3 regions of the Solibacillus sp. FSL W7-1464 genome follow, and region 1 is predicted to be linked to each of the others. Evidence: riboswitches for the same ligand, from Rfam matches in the RefSeq annotation. Region 1 holds a riboswitch; each other region holds the start of a gene.

Region 1 (6,002 bases):
GTAAGCAAAAAACACTAATAACTCCAAAAGCGCCTGTACGCGGATCATCCAATATTTCCAGCCGTTTCTCTTTTTCTCCATAGGAAAAGAACGCATCGCTCATATCGATCCATCCGTCTAAATGCAGTCCCCCTGTCAGGACGATTAACCCGATAACAATCAAAATCGCCAATAACAAGTCCGAAATCTCACTATAGCGAGATAGTATAAATACGCCACTACTAATTATTGATCCAATCAGCAATCCAACAATCGGCAAAAAACCATACATCCATGTAACCGACTTGCCATTCATATCCAACTGTTTTTTAATCGGCACTGCCGAAAAAAATTGCCACGCTAATAAAAAACCGCTACAACTATTTTTCAACTTGTTTCCTCCTTACTTCCACCGCTGTACAAGCTGAAATTGTACTTCATATGCTTCATCACTTTTTTGGACAATCCATTGATGAAGCTCACCCAACAATTTACGATATAAATTTACTTCCCCATATTGTGATGGGAGTTCATCCAGCACTTCATTTGATACAACTATAATTGTAGCACCCTGCTTACGCCAAGTTAGCAATTGCTTTTGCAGCGATCCGATACAATTATCAATATATTCGCTATTTTCATTCCTTTGTTCATATGTATAAAGTACATTCGAAAGCCATGTTGTCACACATTCAAAAAGCACAACTGTATCATTATTTAATTCTTGAATAGCTGGTGGAACTTCGACTTGCATTTCCACTGTGTTCCAGTTGATGTTCTGACTATCACGGTCCAGCTGATGGCGGATAATCCGTTTTTTCATTTCCTCATCAAAGGATACGCCTGTCGCAACATAGTAGAGCGTCTTCTCTTCACCTAACTGCCTTGCGTATTTTTCTGCAAAAGCACTTTTCCCGCTTCGTACACCACCCGTTATAAAGATCAATCGGCTACCTCCTCGTCCTTATATGTAAAAAGAACATGCCGAAACTAAGGCATGTCCTTCTATTCTATACTTATTTAAACAGTTCCGGGTATACTGATTGTGCCATAATTTCTACCGCTTCACCAATACGCGGTCCAGGTCGGGACATAATATCCCCATCCACTAAATAAACTGCCTTGTCTGTGACTGCCTGTATTTTCTCCCAGCCTGTACGTCCTAAAATTTCTTCGACCGCATTTTCCATATATGTTGCAGGTGTAATGATAATTTCAGGGTTACGTGTAATGATATCTTCTTCCGTTACACTGATCCAGCTCTTCTGATCCGCAAAAATATTTTCAACATTTGCGTGATCCATTATTTCCTGCTGGAACGTACTGCTGCCGGTAGTCCAAAGATTCGGAGCTGGTGACACTTCATAATAGGCTTTTTTCTTCGTATCAAGTGTTGCTGTTTTTTCCTGTACTGTTTCGATTTGCGCTTTAATGTCCGCTACAACTTTTTCACCTTTATCGTCCACACCCATTACTTCCGACAGCTGGATAATATCCGAATAAACATCATCAAATGTCGCCGCCGAAGCAATTACAAATACTTTAAGACCCGCATCTTCCAATTGGGCAATTTGTGCTTCCTCCCCAATTGTATAAGCTATAACGACATCCGGATCTAATTCCAGAATTCGCTCTGCATTGATGACAGTAGAAGTCGACACACGCTCGATTTTTTGTGCGGCTTCCGGATATGTATCATATTCTGTTGCCCCGACAATTTGTTCACCGACACCCAGCTCAAACAAAATTTCTGTATTGCTCGGCTGTAGGGAAATAATCGTTTCCGGTACTTCATCGAATGTTACTTCCACACCACGGTCATCTACAACTGTATAGGGTGCTCCTTCATTTTTCGATGCAGTCTGTGTTTCTTTTTCCGCATTGCCATCTGTTTTTTCCTCATCTGATCCACATGCTGCCAGTAATAATGTTGCCGCGAAAGCAACGACCCATTTGTTATTAAATTTCATTTGTTGTAACTCCTTTTTTCTTTTTCGTTGGATAGGATTTTGAGATAAATGGAATTTCCTCTTGTTGATGCTGCTGATTCATATAGACCGCCATGACAAAAAACACATTGGCAAGCAGCCCGAGAAAATCGAACAGAATTTCATCCACTTCTCTTTCTTCACTTACTTTATGTAATGCTCTGTAAGACTTTTTTGCCTCACTGCGGCAAATATGCAGTCTTGCTGCACTTTCGATTCCTTGTGGCAGAACAAACTGCTGAATCGTTTCTCCGACTTCACCTACATAAAAATCGTATCGATCGCTTAGCCATTGTAAATCCTCAGATGTAATGGCCAATTTGCCACGGACAGAACCATTGGCATGATAGGCTAACGGTTGTATCCTCCTTAAGTCTTCCAAGACGACTTGACCGGATGCATCATCGACTAATGTTGGAAAGACTGTACCGATGCGGGTTGTTAAAGAGTCGGTTCGAATTTCATAATCGACGCAGCTTGATTTTTCCCGCATAAACGGATAGCAGGAATAACGGATATCCTTTTTCATAAAATTCTCCTCACTTCAAGTAGTGCCCCGCCGAAATTACCGAGTGTACGAAAAAAAAGCCACCCAAGAAAATGGATGGCTTCAATAATCAAAAAAGAGTGTAAAACGATGCTCATTCGATCAGTGACTGCCGTACATTCTCTTTAATTCCGAAGAGGGATGTTACGATAAGAAAAAGATTGGTCTCCTGGCTCTGCGTTTCACTTTACTCATAAGTACCTTCCCGCTAGTTTAGCAGTGGTATCACACTTATTTTCATCAACGCTTACAGTTACGGATATAGCTTCGGATTTACACCGAATTCCCATTTATGCATCATGCATCTTTTTCCTGCAAATTTATTCAATTTGTCTTTATCACTTTAGCATAATAATATTATTATGCAAATAAAATATTTTCAGTTTACTATAAACATTCCGGACATTTGCCGTAAATCTCAAATTTATGCGCCTCAACAGCATAACCCGGCAGCTTTTCACCGAGCATTTCCATCGGGCAAACAGACAGTTCCTTTACATTCCCGCAATCACTGCAAATAAAGTGGTGGTGATGGTGATCCGACTCACAGTGCATACGGAAATTTCGCTCACCGTTTAATTCTGTTTCTTCTAAAATATCAAGCTCCACGAAAGTTGCCAAGTTACGGTAAATTGTATCGAAACTCATCCCGGGGAAATCCTTTTTCAATACTGATAACAAGTCACGGGCAGTCAAATACTTTTCTGTAGCTGCAAACATATCCAAAATCAACTCTCGTTTATCCGTTTTTTTATAGCCATTTTCCTTTAATATTTCCCACGCGCGCGTTGCATTCACAGTAGTTCTTCCCCTTCCGATTTAATTGTGAATTTCAAAACAAGTTTTTTAATTAAAATTACGAACAGCAAGATCAAAATGGAGGTAACAACAATTGTTCCACCAGGTGCCAAGTTCAGGTAAAATGCAGAAATGAGTCCGATTACTACGGCCAGCTCTCCAAATACAATCGCTAAAATAATTGCTTCTTTAAAGCCGCGAGCCAGTCGCATCGCTGCAGCTACCGGTAATGTCATTAAGCTTGAAACAAGCAGAATTCCGACAATACGCATACTTGCTGCGATAACGAGAGCGACAACAATCATAAACAATAAGTGAATCCACTTCGCAGGTAAACCGCTCGCTTTCGCATATTCCTCATCGAACGACAAGACGAAAAGCTCTTTAAAAAACAGGACTAAAAATAATACGACAACGACTGCAATTGCCAGTACAACATATAAATCCTGGCGCGATACAGCAGATACAGAACCGAATAAATAGCTCATTAAATCGGTATTAAATCCGCTTGCAAGTGAAATTAAAATGGCACTCACACCGATTCCGCCCGACATAATAATCGGTATCGCAAGTTCTTCATAATGTTTATATAGTCGGCGTAATCGTTCAATTAAAATCGAACCACTTACAGATGCGATAATCCCTAAATAAATCGGATTCAGCAATGCCAACGCTGCAAACGATTGGCTCAAGTACAGGCTCCCGGCAATCCCCGCCAGTGTAACATGCGACAGTGCATCCGCAATGAGCGATAAACGTCTTACTACGATAAATACACCTAATAGTGGTGCGATGACTCCAATAACAAGCCCTGAGAAAAAGGCATTTTGTAAAAATTCATAGTTTAATATAGCTTCTATCATAACGGCCTGCTCCTCTTAATGAATCTTTCGAACAGAGTGGCCGTTCCAGCTAGCAATCTGTTCTTCCGAAATCGTATCAAAATCATTTTTGTATCCATGGAAATGGATCGACTGATTTAAGCATGCGACATGACTGACCCGATCCGAAACCGTGTCCACATCGTGTGTAACTAAAATCATTGTCATATTGTGATGCTTATTCAAATGTGCGAGCATATCATAGAATGCCTGCACATTTTCGCGGTCAATGCCGACTGTTGGTTCATCCAAAATAAGGAGCTTCGGATCGGACACTAATGCACGAGCGATGAACACACGTTGCTGCTGCCCGCCGGAAAGCTGTCCAATATTCCGTTTCAGAAATTTCTCCATGCCGACATCTTTTAAAGCACCTTTTACTAAAAAGTCCGCATCTTTTGGATAGCGTTTAAAAAGTCCGACCTTTTGCGATAGACCGCTTTTCACGACTTCTTCGACCGTTGCAGGAAACCCCGAGTTAAAGGCATTGGATTTTTGCGAGACATAGCCAATCCATTCGCGGTGTTTAAAATGGCTTGCCTGTTCGCCAAATAATTTAATTTCCCCTGACATGGGCTTCAACAGTCCTAAAATCAATTTCAAAAGTGTCGATTTACCGGAACCGTTTTGTCCGATCAACGCCAAAAAGTCGCCTTCATTGACACGTAGCGAAATATTCTTCAGTGCTTGCGTGTATTCATATTGAAAGGAAACATCCTTCAATTCAATCAATGGTTTTTTCATTTCGTTCGCTTCTTTCTAATTCAAAATCATTACGATTTACATCATGTTAGTATAATGCAGTTTTTTGTTCATGTAAAGGGAATAAACTTGAGAGGATGGAGACAATTCAAATGCTACAGTGGTTTGATAACCTAAAAGGAATGAATGACAGCCAGCTACAGGATTTTGCAAAACAGCAGGGGCTTGAATTGAGCCTGGAAGAAATTCAGAAGCTGCAAAAAATTTTGAAGCATGCCAATATCAGCTGGGCTCTGACCGGCATTCCAAAAGAGGTATTACAAAAAATTCAGAAGCTGCTTGGGGATAAACGCTATAAAAAGTTGATGAAGCTCGTCGGATTGTAATTTATTATTAATCGGAATTTTCGTGTACACACTTTTGTAAAACCCGTAAAATTATCTCCCATATAAAGCAAAAATCAGCCGCAACACGGCTGATTTTTTATTCTTACTTTTTTCATTACTTTCAATGCTTTATTGACATTGTGACAAATTGTAACCTTATTCCATTTCGTTGCTAAATAAGTCTCGCATTAAATCATTGTACATTTTACTGTCTTTAGGTATATAATGCACTGTTTCTAAATCGTAAAACTTAATACGCATGGTCATATCCTTTTTTTGAAGGTACACCCTTACGCTTGCCATGTCCTTATAGACGCCCTTGTCCGTTTCACTTGTTACTACGCCTTGCGCTTTAAATACTGCCATTAATTTACCCCTTTTAAGATATTATATTGTGTTTATTTTAATGGTAAGGGAAAATAGGGATTACTTCAGCTAACCACTTTGCGTAACTTCAAAAGATATAACTTAAATTCCTATCGTGCCAGCTCCACATTTTCTACACAAACTTCGATTGCCAGTTCAATGGCCGCTGTCAGATCCCGCATTGACCAGCCTGGAATTCGGCCGTGCTCAATCGCCAGCTCGAATGATGCAGGGATGTGGATAAATCCTGTAGCTCGAATCGCTTCATTCTTCGCAGCATAGTACAAGCCTTCATACATTATATTATTGCATAAATACGTTCCTGCTGAATTCGATATTGCCGTCGGATAACCTG
Region 2 (6,002 bases), 360 kb from region 1:
GAAATAATCGCACGAGTTGTTCCAAGTTTTTTTGCTTCGATCGATACATCTTCATCTGCGATATAACAATGTAAATCCCCGCCATGTTTTTGGAAACGTTTACGGCCTGAACCACTTTCAATCATTTGTACATCTGCTACAACATGGCGTCCTGCCAATATCGACTGAATGCCCGCTTCAATGGCATCTTCCGTAAAAATCATGCTGCGCCCCAATTCGAAGTCTGCCGAAGCATGGATAACGCGGCGAACGACAAGCCATTGTTCGTCCGTAAATGGATGTTCGCCCATTTCTTCTTTAATCATCGCAAAACTGTAATCATAAATTTTGTCCGGATCTACCGTTAGTGGTACGAAATCTGTATTGAAATTCATATTTGCCATTGTTATTTGCCTCCTAATTTTTCAAACACTTTCTCGAATGAAGTGCATAAGTTTTCATATTGTATTTTTGGTCGCTTAATTAAAATGACAGGAATTCCAAGCTCTAAAGCCGCATCCATCTTCTCGTCTACCGAGCCGACTTTCCCGCTTTCCTTTGTAATAATAAATGTTGTGCTGAACTGTTCGTATAGCGCTTTATTCAATTCTTTAGAAAACGGTCCTTGAATTGCGATAATATCGCGCTGCTTCACACCAAGTGCATCGCATTTATCCATATTCTCTTTATTTGGCAGCATCCGGCAGACAAGACGAATATTTTCGTTATGTAATAATTGCTCCGTAAAAACTGCGAGCGTTTTACTGCCTGTCGTCAACATAATTGTTCCTGAATGTGCGGATGCAGCAATTGCCGCTTCTTTATATGTTTCCACTTCCGTAACGAGCGGATGTACGTAGCTTTGTTGGGGACGTTCATATCGAATATAGGGTATACCAGTTATATTCGCAGCAGCCATCGCTGTTTTAGAAGCCTCTTCTGCATACGGATGACTTGCATCTACAACCGTTGTTACATGTCGTTCTTCGATCAGTTCCTTCATTTGCTGTTCTGTTAAGCGACCGACATGATAAGGAACATTCGCATCCTTTAGACTCGCAGCAGCAGAATCCGTAACAACAGTCGCCACCAAATCATAGCCAGCTTGCATTATTTGAATCGCCAGCTCTCTCGCATCACTTGTTCCTGCTAAAAATAAAATCATCGTTTCACCTAATCTCCACACGGGGCTTCTTCCACTTTAATTTTGCAAGACATATCAACATAATTGAAATTCAATATTTTCTTCACACGTTTGAAATATTTGAAGAAACGTTCATTTGGATGTGCATTCTCTTTATAGTCCGCCACAATATCGGTTAGTAATGGAATTAGTTGTTCAGGATTCAGACCTTCAAGGACCGGTTGCGCGGCATGAGCTGTTCGTCCTACTGGCTTGGAACCGATAAACAAATCGAACTTTTTCTTGCGGTAAACAATACCGATATCATCAAAAACCGCTCGATAACATGCCATACCGCATCCATTAAAACCGACGTGAAGCTCTTTCGGCATTTTAATGCCACCGAGCGTTTCCATGACCTGTTCCGCATATGGAATGGATTCCGCTTTTTCGCCGTAACAGAAATCACATGCCTTGACGATTACTACGTCGCCGACAGGTTGAACAAGTAAGCCCGTTTGTTCTACCGTTTCTACAATTCTTTGAGGTGAATCAGTAGGTACCTTCAACACGAGGCGGTGATCAGGCGTATACTCCATCGTACCGCGTTCTCCTACAACCTCTGCCAATGTAATCATTTGTGCTGGTGTAATCATTTTATTGGCAACACCTGGTGATACAGCAAATTCAAATATGGATTCCACTTCTTGCTGTACTAAAAAAGGATTTTCTTCAACTTTTACAGCTGACGTTTCTTTATGTACGAGCGCTAATGCTTCATTTGCAAGCTGTAATGCGGTTGTTTTAACAGCTGCTGGTTCAACTATTTTTTTCTCGATAGCTTCAATTTTTTCATACCCGGTCTTTGCTTCACCCGTTTCCTGATCCAATGCCCAAGGTTCCGCTTCCTTTTTCAAACGTTGGTGCGGTTTTAATAGTTGTTTTTCTTCCCCTAACGTATACTTACGCTGATAACCACGGGGTGTAATGATTTTATTATCATAGTAAAATGTCGAGGAATTCCCTACGACTACCGTTGTCAGCATTCCGATATCATATTCCAGCATCTCCTCTAATGTAGTTAATACAATATCCTGTGTATCCCGGTAGGCAGCTTTTACTAATCCGACAGGTGTATCCGGAGAACGATACTTAAGCAAAATACGCTGTGCTTCAACAATTTGTCTCGTGCGTCTGCCAGATTTCGGATTGTAGAACGCAACGACAAAGTCTGCCATTGCAGCTGCCTCAATCCGTTTTTCGATTACTGTCCACGGTGTTAAATGGTCACTTAAACTAATTGTGCATGAATCATGCATAACCGGAGCGCCAAGTAGACTTGCACAGGAGTTAATCGCAGATATACCCGGAACAACTTCTACTTCAATGCCTTCTTTTGCAGTCCAGCCCTTTTCGATTAATACTTCATATACGAGCCCCGCCATCCCGTAAACACCCGCATCCCCACTGGAAATAACGGCAACAATATGGCCGGCTTCAGCTTGTTTTACAGCTTCTTGTGCACGTGAAACTTCTTCCGTCATTCCCGTACTGACAATGGTTTTCGCTGTCACTAAATGCTCAATCAGTTCTACATACGTTTTGTAGCCCATAATGTGATCACTTTGCTGTAGCGCATCGACTGCACGTTTTGTTATATGTTCCCGATCTCCAGGACCGAAGCCTACAACAAAGATTTTTCCCTTTTGCATGTAAACACCCTCCGTATAAGAAATAAAAAATGCCCGTACCTCTTGTCAGAAAGAGGTACGGGCATGTGAAATTAATACTAAAAAAGTATAAAAAAACACAAAAACAATTACTTGTTTCGCCTATACTTCTCCCTCCGAAAAGTAAGTATCGTTTAAATAAGCAGGTTTCCTGGCTTAAGCTTCCTTTTACTTTCACTTCTTCCCATCATTACGACAGTGATTTATTGTGATTTCATCAGCTATTACAGTAGCGGGGGCTGCATTAGTCTTTCACTAATTTCCCTTTTACCTTACAAAATTCTGTAAGCACTTATTCAAATTGCAAATTATTAAATTATTATAAAAATAAAAATAACATAGTCTACTAAAAAATGATAGGGTAATTATTATCTCAATAAGCTTATTTAGCATAAGTGAAGTGTTTATTATTCGTTTATTAGGTGTTTTGTACATAAATTTACTATCTAACTAATCAAAAGTTGTTTAATTTCAATTATTTACTTTATTATTTTCTTGTCTCTTACCATTAAGCTTTTTATCAATAACCACTGCCAATACATTGATACTTGAACCTTCTACAATTACTTTTTAAAAGAAAATTGATATTCAAGAGAATTCTATACACAAACGAGGATAAATAAAATTTTCATTATCCAATTCAACACAGAATAGTTAAAGTATTTAAAAATATTTAGTGACAAGTAAAAATACAAGTGATATTATTTCTCACATGGTGAAAATTGAATAATTTTTGGTGCTTTTTAAGCTTAATAGGGAAACCGGTGCAAATCCGGTACTGTCCCGCAACTGTAACTCGGAGTATTACATAACACGTCACTGCATTTTATGTGGGAAGGCATGTCAATTACGTTGAAGAGAAGTCAGGATACCTGCCAAAAATGACTGATTCAGACCTACGAGGATAGGTGCGTGAAAATAAGCAGTTAATGCTTATTTTTTGTTATGCACTTTTACTCTAAAAAGTGTATTTTTTTATGCACTTTTTTCATCAAAATTGAAAAAAGGAGTAAAAACATGAAACAATTATTACCAAAACTTGCTTACTTCGGTATCGTTCTGTTATTTATGCCAAAGCAAGCATATGCCATGCACATTATGGAGGGATTTTTACCAATCGGATGGGCTATTTTCTGGTTTGCACTATGCTTACCATTCTTGGTGAAGGGACTACAAGTAATTCGTTTGGTTGTTAAGGAAAATCCGGAAAGCAAACTACTACTCGCCCTATCAGGTGCTTTTACATTCGTACTGTCTGCTTTAAAAATCCCATCGGTTACAGGTAGCTGTTCTCATCCTACTGGTGTTGGATTAGGCTCGATTTTATTCGGACCATTTGTGATGAGCGTCTTAGGATCCATCGTCCTATTATTCCAATCCATTCTTCTTGCCCATGGAGGACTTACAACATTAGGTGCGAATATTTTCTCAATGGCGATTGTCGGTCCTTTTATAGCTGTTGGTGTTTTCAAACTATCGACAAAATGGGGATTATCATTTAGTGTAGCTGTATTTTTAGCGGCAATGCTTGGTGATTTAGGTACATATGTAATGACATCTGTTCAGTTGGCATTAGCTTTCCCTTCTGAAGTAGGCGGTATTTTAGGGTCATTCCAGAAATTTGCGAGCATCTTTGCATTAACACAAATTCCACTTGCAATTAGTGAGGGGTTATTAACGGTTATGATTATGAACTTCTTACAAAAGTATAATATGAGAGAATTAGTTCAACTACGTATATTAAAGGCAAAGGAGAGCTAATATGTTTAAGAAAAATTTACTATTACTTCTAGGCGTGATTGTTTTAGCGCTATTACCGATACTATTTTTACAGGATGCGGAATTTGGCGGTGCCGATGGTGAGGCAGAAGAAGCCATCACTGAAATCGCAGCAGATTATGAACCTTGGTTTAGTGCTCTATGGGAGCCACCAAGCGGAGAAATCGAAAGTCTTTTATTTGTTCTACAAGGCGTGATTGGTGCATTAATTATCGGTTACTTCATTGGCTACATGCGTGGGAAACATACAAAAGACCATGCTAAACATTGATTTTATTGCCAGCCATAATGCATTACTAAAGATTTCAGCAAGCCAAAAAATGACGTTCAGCTTAATTACTTTATTGTTTGTCACATTATTACGAAATAACAGTTTTTCCGTTTGGACACTGCTCTTCATGAGCGGTGCCATTATATTTTACGCAAAAGTCCCATTGAAAACATATATTACATTATTACTTGCACCAATCGGTTTTGTTTTAGCAGGAGTGTTTGCTATTGTTTTATCCATCACATTTACACAGCCGATTCCAGCATCAGCACTATGGCATAGTTCAGTTTTTACGATGCAGTTCTTTATTTTACCGAGCGACATACTTCGAGCAATAACTATCTTTTGTACAGCGGTTAGTGCAACAAGCTGCTTATATTTCTTAATTTTAACTACACCAATGTTTGAAATCAGCCCGGTCCTTGCACGATTAAAAGTGCCTACAATTGTGATTGAATTAATCGAGTTGATGTATCGCTTTATTTTTTTATTTTTACGGACTGTTATGCAGCTTTATACGGCACAGCATGCTCGTTTAGGTTATCGTTCATATAAAAAAAGTTTTCAATCATTAAGCCTACTGATTAGTGCACTATTTCGGACAATTTTTTTCCGCTATCAAGCCATGTCAGATGCAATGGCTGCACGGAATATTGAGCAATTCATTCTCCCCCAGCATTTCACAACTATAAAAACGTGGGACATGAAATTCACATGCATGGCACTGATTTTTACTATGATAAGTATCGCCATACTTGTAATATAAGGAGTTTTTTATGACAGAAAGCTATTTTACTTTTAATCATGTATCTTTTCGATACAGTGATGGTACCGAGGCATTAAAAGACATTTCTTTATCGATTCCAAAGGGCAAAAAGGTCGCGATTCTAGGTGAAAACGGCTCGGGTAAATCAACTTTTTTTAAATTACTTATTGGACTTGAAAAGCCAACTAGTGGTGAGATTTACTTTTTAAGTGAGCCTTTAAATTATAGAAAAAAACAATTAATCCACCTGCGTGAGCAAGTTGGTTTTATTTTTCAAGAAGCAGAGAATCAATTATTTGCTTCTACTGTAAAACAGGATATTTTATATGGTCCCATTAATTTAAAATGGCCACA
Region 3 (6,002 bases), 680 kb from region 1:
ATGTTGCATCAATGCGAGGTACAGGAAGCGATGATTTAGTTCTGGAAAATGTACGTGTAGATGTTTCTGATTTAGTTGAAATCCCTGGTTATTCTACAGGTTTTAAGTTAAATGGCTGGCTGTTATTAATTCCTGCTACTTATTTAGGAATCGCACAGGCAGCACGCGATTATGCAGTTGACTTTGCCAATAGCCACTCTCCGAACAGTATTCAAGGGACAATTGCTCAATTGCCGAATGTCCAGACGTTGATTGGAGAGATGGATTTAGCTCTGACAAAAGCTCGTTTTACGATTTACGGAGTGGCTCAACTTTATAATAATCCGGCGAAAAAGGCTGCCATCATCAATGAAGTGAATATCGCAAAACATGTCGTGACAAATACCGCCATTGAAGTTGTTGATAAGGCGATGCGACTGGTAGGGGCTAAAAGTTTGCAACGCTCGAATCCGTTACAGCGATATTACCGTGATGTGCGAGCTGGCCTGCACAATCCGCCAATGGATGATATTACGATTAAACGCTTGGCCGAAACGGCAATTGAAAATAATTTAAAAACGAAAGAGGTAAACTAATGAAAATCCAAAAATTTATTAAGCTGGCATCTTTAGGCGTTGCGGCTGTAACAATTTTAGCAGCTTGCGGAAATGAACCGGATTCAAGCTCAGCTACTACAACTTCGAATAAAGATGGCGTAACTGTTGTAAAAGTAGCGTACGACCAAGCAGGAAAACCGATGACGTTTTTAGATGAAAGCGGCAATGCGACAGGGTATGACGTGGAAGTAATGAAGCTTGTCGACGAAGCATTACCTGAGTATGAGTTCGAATTCGTTGGTACGACGAATGACGATTTATTGATCGGTGTCGAGCAAGGGAAATATCATGCAGGTGTAAAAAATGCATTCTGGACCGAAGAACGTACACAGAAATACATTTTCCCGCAAGAGTTTTTAGGATTAAGTAGTGCAGGATTAGTACTTAAAAAAGAAAACGAGAACATTAAAAATTTAAGTGATTTTGCTTCAGCCGGCTATACGTTAGCACCTATCGCAGCAAACAATGCCCAGTATACAGTTATTGCGGAATACAATGAAGCAAACCCAGACAACCCGGTAAAATTACAAGCGGGTGAAGAGTTCACGGTGGATGTTGTGCAATGGGTAAACGAAGGTCGTGTAGATGGTGGCGTTCAAATTGAAGGAGCATTCACTGGGCAAGTATTAACTGAAGGCGGACCATATTACCATTTAAAAGATGAAGTTGTATATAACGAATTTGCGGTTATTAAAACATGGCCGTTATTCAATAAAAAACAGCAGGACTTTGCAGATGCGTACGATAAGGCAATTGCAGAAATCAAAGAGACAGATGCTTTACGTGAGCTAAGCAAAGAGTTTTATGGCAAAGACTTATTTGAAGTACTAGAATCAGTAAATCGATAATCCCTTGAAGCTGCTTAAGTTGTTGCTTAAGTAGCTTTTCTTATCAATATTTTAAAAGAAAGGTCGGAGAAATGTGGAAAAATATTTTGATGTGTCGTACATTTGGTCTGCGTTGCCAAGTTTATTACCATATTTGTGGATTACACTTTATATTGCAGCATTTTCTGTTATTGGCGGGTCTATTTTTGGTCTATTACTAGCTGCGGCAAAATTGAGCTCCAATAAAATACTTAGGCTTTTAGCAAATGGCTATACGACCGTGATCCGTTGTACACCATCAATTGTTTTACTATTTCTAGTGTATTACGGCATTCCCGCCTTTGCAGAAGGGGTATTCGGTATTTACTTGCAAAATGTACCGACAGGCGTTTTTGTCGTTATTACGTTTAGTCTGCAATTTGCGGCAATGATGTCCGAAGTTATTCGATCTGCGTATTTGGCGATCGACCGCGGACAATTTGAAGCGGCCGTCAGTGTGGGGCTAACACCGTTTCAGGCTTATCGTCGTATTATTTTCCCGCAAGCGTTTGTGGTTGCGATTCCAAACTTCGGAAATGGCTTGATTTCGGTTTTACAAGAAGGTGCCCTTGCTTACACGATAGGCTTTATCGATATCGTAGGGAAGGCAAACTTAATTATTGCGAACAATTATGGAACACATACTCTTGAGATTTACATCGCATTAGCGGTCATTTACTGGGTTTTATCGATTTCAATTGAGAAAACCTTTGCCTTGCTAGAAAAAGCTTTCAGCAAAGGAAAACAATCTATTAAAACAACGTAGGAGGGGCTTACAATGGGATTAATCAACTGGCAATTTTTATTTGATACATTTTTTGTTGCATTAAGTGGTGTTCCAGTAGCGCTTCTCGTTACGGTTGTTTCACTTTTTGTAGCAGTACCATTAGGTTTTTTACTAGCACTTGCACGTGTTTATGAAATACCGGTCGTCAACTTTTTTGCGAAAATTTACATTTCTTTTGTCCGAGGCACACCCATTATTATTCAAATTTTTGTTCTGTATGCAACAATACCCTTACTGTTAAGTGGCCTGTTTGAGAAATACAATATCGACTATCCAATCTATAATGTGAATCCGTTATGGTATGCATTTATTATTTTCTCATTCAATACGGCAGCAATTTTAATTGAAGTGTTTCGATCCGCCATACAAACAGTTCCGAAAGGTCAGCTGGAAGCAGCACAATCGGTTGGACTCACGTCAGCACAGGCATACCGACGTATTATTATTCCACAAGCTTTAGTTTCTGCGATGCCGAACCTATGTACAGCGACGATCAACTTGATTAAAGCTACTTCGCTCGGTTATGCAATATCGTTACAGGAAATCACGCTCAAGGCTAAAGTAGAGGCGAATTTTGGATACAACTATTTAGAGGCATATATTGATATTTTCATTGTCTATTTAATTATCTGTATGACGGTTGAGTATTTATTTAAATGGTCTGAAAAGCGTTTAAGTCGCTATAAAGCGGTGACAGTTTAAGGAGGAATCGCAATGCTTGAAATTAAAAATGTGCATAAAACATTTGGGGAACTCAAAATATTAAAAGGCGTCGACTTGACGATTGATAAAGGTGATGTCGTAGTCATTTTAGGTCCAAGTGGTTCAGGAAAAACGACATTGCTGCGCTGCATTAACTTTTTAGAACGTGCAGATGAAGGGACAGCAAGCTTCGACAATATTTCAGTCGATCTAAACAAAGCATCGAAAAAGGATATTTTAGAGATTCGTAAAAAAACAGCATTTGTCTTTCAAAACTATAATCTATTTAATAATAAAACCGCGCTTGAAAATGTAGCTGAAGGACTTATCATCGGTCGTGGTATGAAAAAAGATGAAGCATATACAATTTCCAAAAAGGCCCTTGATAAGGTGGGCTTAACAGAGAAATATGATTCTTATCCAAGCCAATTGTCTGGTGGCCAACAACAGCGTGTTGGGATTGCACGTGCTGTAGCCTTAAATCCGGATATTATTTTATTTGATGAGCCAACTTCAGCACTCGATCCTGAACTCGTAGGGGAAGTATTAGGCGTGATGAAAGACATCGCAAAAGAAGGGACGACAATGTTAGTCGTTACACATGAAATGTCATTCGCGCGTGATGTGGCCAACCGTGTCATTTTCATGGACGGCGGAAATGTTATTGAAGAAGGCTCACCACATGAAATTTTCGTGCAGCCAAAAGAAGACCGAACAAAGCAATTCCTGCGTCGTGTACTTCCAGATGACTATACGTACCATATATAAGGGTAACGAGCAATAAATTCATAGCTTACGTCGAATTATCTGACACTTTAATAAATTTGCACACATTCCGTTAATCTTCCGCTATAATAAAGACATTAATTTAATATGGACGATAAAGGTTCTTACTCTATTGATAGAGTAAGGAGTAAAAGGGAAATCGGTTCAAATCCGATGCGGTCCCGCCACTGTAACTGCTAGTTGAGAGCAATATGCCACTGAAAAAAATTCGGGAAGGCGCTCTTCAACGTTTATGCATAAGCCAGGAGACCTGCCTTTATAATGCCCTAAATTAAACCTACGAGGATAGGATGTGGCGGATAAATTCTTTTTGATGAATTTTATTTGCATACGTAAAGCTTCCTTCATTTATAGTAGGGGAGCTTTTTATTTTTGTAGAAAATTATACAACGAGATTTCAGGAGGTTTTTATTTTGAAAAAATGGCAACTGCTCTCTTCCGCAGCATTACTTACATTAACTCTAGCGGCATGTAATTCGGAAAAAGCAACAGATGAACAATCTGCAAAAGACAATAAAGAAGTATCTGACGCAGCACAATTTCCGGTAACTATAAAAGATGCATTGGACAAAGAAATTACGCTTGAAAAAGCACCGGAACGCATTATTACATTGGCTCCATCCAATACGGAAATTTTATTCGGACTAGGGTTAAACGATGAAATTATCGCTGTGAACGACAATGATACATATCCTGAAGAAGCATTATCTAAAGAATCAGTTGGCGGCATGGAGTTCAATTTAGAACAAATAATCGGTCTGCAACCTGATTTAGTCGTAGCGCATGAATCCGGAATGTACAGCTTCAATGAACAGGCAATTGCGCAGCTTGAATCAGTAGGCATTCCCGTATTCGTTGTAAAGGATGCGAAAACATTTGAAGAAACATACGAAACGATCAAACAAATCGGGCAACTGACAAATAAAGAACAAGAAGCCGAAAAAATGATTGCCTCGATCAAAGAGGGAATTGAAGAAATTGAAGTGAAAGTAGCCGACCTGGAAGAAAAGTCCGTGTTTATTGTTGTTGGAACAGATCCGGACCTTTATGCTGCAGGTGAAGAAACATTCATCAGTGAAATGCTGGACGTTCTAAATGCAGAAAATGCTGTTCCGGAACTAGGGTGGCCGATGTACAGCTCTGAGCAATTTGTAAACAGCAATCCGGATGTCATTTTAGTAACGTATGAAAACGACATGGCGGCAATCGAGAAAAACGATGCCTATGCCGAAATGGATGCAGTGAAAAATGGCAATGTGAAATTAGTCGATGGCGATACGACGAGCCGACAAGGTCCGCGTATTGTTGAAGGTATTGAATCAATAGGTGCGGCGATTTACCCAGAGGTATTTAATGAATAAAAAATATTCAATCTCCTATGTACTATCGATTGGATTGCTTTTAAGCAGCGTATGGATCGGCATTTCATTCGGGTCTGTTAATATCCCGTTTTCAACATTATGGGATAAAACGACTGATCCGGTTGCATACAGTATTTTGTGGAAAATCCGAATGCCACGTGTCATTTTAGCGGCACTAATCGGGGCATCTTTAGCAATAGCCGGAGCTGCATTTCAAGGGTTACTTAAAAACCCTTTGGCGGATCCGTATACATTAGGTATTTCATCTGGTGCCTCGGTCGGTGCGGTTATGACCATCTTTTTAGGGATTTCAATACCGGTACTCGGTGTCTTCACATTGCCCGTATTCAGTATGGCCGGTGCCGCATGTACGATGATTATTGTCCTGACATTTGCCCGACTAGTTGACCGTTCGATGAAAATGGAAACACTGATTTTGACGGGGATTATTTTCAGCTCGTTTTTAGGGTCCTGCATTTCCTTAATGGTCGCACTTACAGGTGAACAGCTAAGAGAAATTATCGGCTGGCTTTTAGGAAGTGTGTCGATGCGAGGCTGGCCATATGTTCAGATGGTACTGCCGTTTATGATGTTCGGTACAGCACTTATTTGGCTGACTCGCCGTGAGCTGAATGCGATGATTTATGGGGAAGAGCGTGCCCAGTATTTAGGGGTAAATGTTAAGCGCAGCAAATATATGATTTTGGCGGGCGGTTCCGTTTTAACAGGAGCGGCTGTTGCAGCATCCGGGACAATTGGATTTGTCGGATTAGTAGTGCCGCATATGATACGCCTGCTGATCGGAGCAGACCATCGACATTTATTGACATTGTCGTTTTTGAACGGTGCAAGCCTGCTCGTCATTTGTGACTTAGTATCGCGTACAATTATCGCGCCTATTGAA

What was found. A riboswitch is a leader RNA that binds a small molecule or an ion and turns the genes downstream of it on or off. The one in region 1 is predicted to bind cobalamin.
Region 2: another riboswitch for cobalamin. It lies ahead of MKZ25_RS07595 (energy-coupling factor ABC transporter permease); the one in region 1 lies ahead of MKZ25_RS05810 (hypothetical protein).
Region 3: another riboswitch for cobalamin. It lies ahead of MKZ25_RS02770 (ABC transporter substrate-binding protein); the one in region 1 lies ahead of MKZ25_RS05810 (hypothetical protein).

The regions. Positions count from the first base shown of each region.
Region 1 covers NZ_JBBORC010000001.1:1,227,225-1,233,226, reverse strand. The annotation lists gene cobS (adenosylcobinamide-GDP ribazoletransferase) at 1-370, opposite strand, end outside; gene MKZ25_RS05820 (bifunctional adenosylcobinamide kinase/adenosylcobinamide-phosphate guanylyltransferase) at 383-925, opposite strand; gene MKZ25_RS05815 (ABC transporter substrate-binding protein) at 996-1,949, opposite strand; gene MKZ25_RS05810 (hypothetical protein) at 1,939-2,496, opposite strand; cobalamin riboswitch at 2,657-2,838, opposite strand; gene MKZ25_RS05805 (Fur family transcriptional regulator) at 2,902-3,312, opposite strand; gene MKZ25_RS05800 (metal ABC transporter permease) at 3,309-4,175, opposite strand; gene MKZ25_RS05795 (metal ABC transporter ATP-binding protein) at 4,191-4,937, opposite strand; gene MKZ25_RS05790 (isopropylmalate synthase) at 5,048-5,281, shown strand; gene MKZ25_RS05785 (hypothetical protein) at 5,438-5,647, opposite strand; gene MKZ25_RS05780 (pyroglutamyl-peptidase I) at 5,758-6,002, opposite strand, start outside.
Region 2 covers NZ_JBBORC010000001.1:1,592,093-1,598,094, reverse strand. The annotation lists gene MKZ25_RS07610 (precorrin-8X methylmutase) at 1-374, opposite strand, end outside; gene cobK (precorrin-6A reductase) at 386-1,144, opposite strand; gene cobJ (precorrin-3B C(17)-methyltransferase) at 1,153-2,814, opposite strand; cobalamin riboswitch at 2,957-3,143, opposite strand; cobalamin riboswitch at 3,550-3,726, shown strand; gene MKZ25_RS07595 (energy-coupling factor ABC transporter permease) at 3,850-4,593, shown strand; gene MKZ25_RS07590 (energy-coupling factor ABC transporter substrate-binding protein) at 4,595-4,882, shown strand; gene cbiQ (cobalt ECF transporter T component CbiQ) at 4,869-5,648, shown strand; gene MKZ25_RS07580 (energy-coupling factor ABC transporter ATP-binding protein) at 5,659-6,002, shown strand, end outside.
Region 3 covers NZ_JBBORC010000001.1:549,976-555,977, forward strand. The annotation lists gene MKZ25_RS02745 (acyl-CoA dehydrogenase family protein) at 1-575, shown strand, start outside; gene MKZ25_RS02750 (transporter substrate-binding domain-containing protein) at 575-1,444, shown strand; gene MKZ25_RS02755 (amino acid ABC transporter permease) at 1,518-2,228, shown strand; gene MKZ25_RS02760 (amino acid ABC transporter permease) at 2,241-2,951, shown strand; gene MKZ25_RS02765 (amino acid ABC transporter ATP-binding protein) at 2,964-3,719, shown strand; cobalamin riboswitch at 3,819-4,009, shown strand; gene MKZ25_RS02770 (ABC transporter substrate-binding protein) at 4,151-5,098, shown strand; gene MKZ25_RS02775 (FecCD family ABC transporter permease) at 5,091-6,002, shown strand, end outside.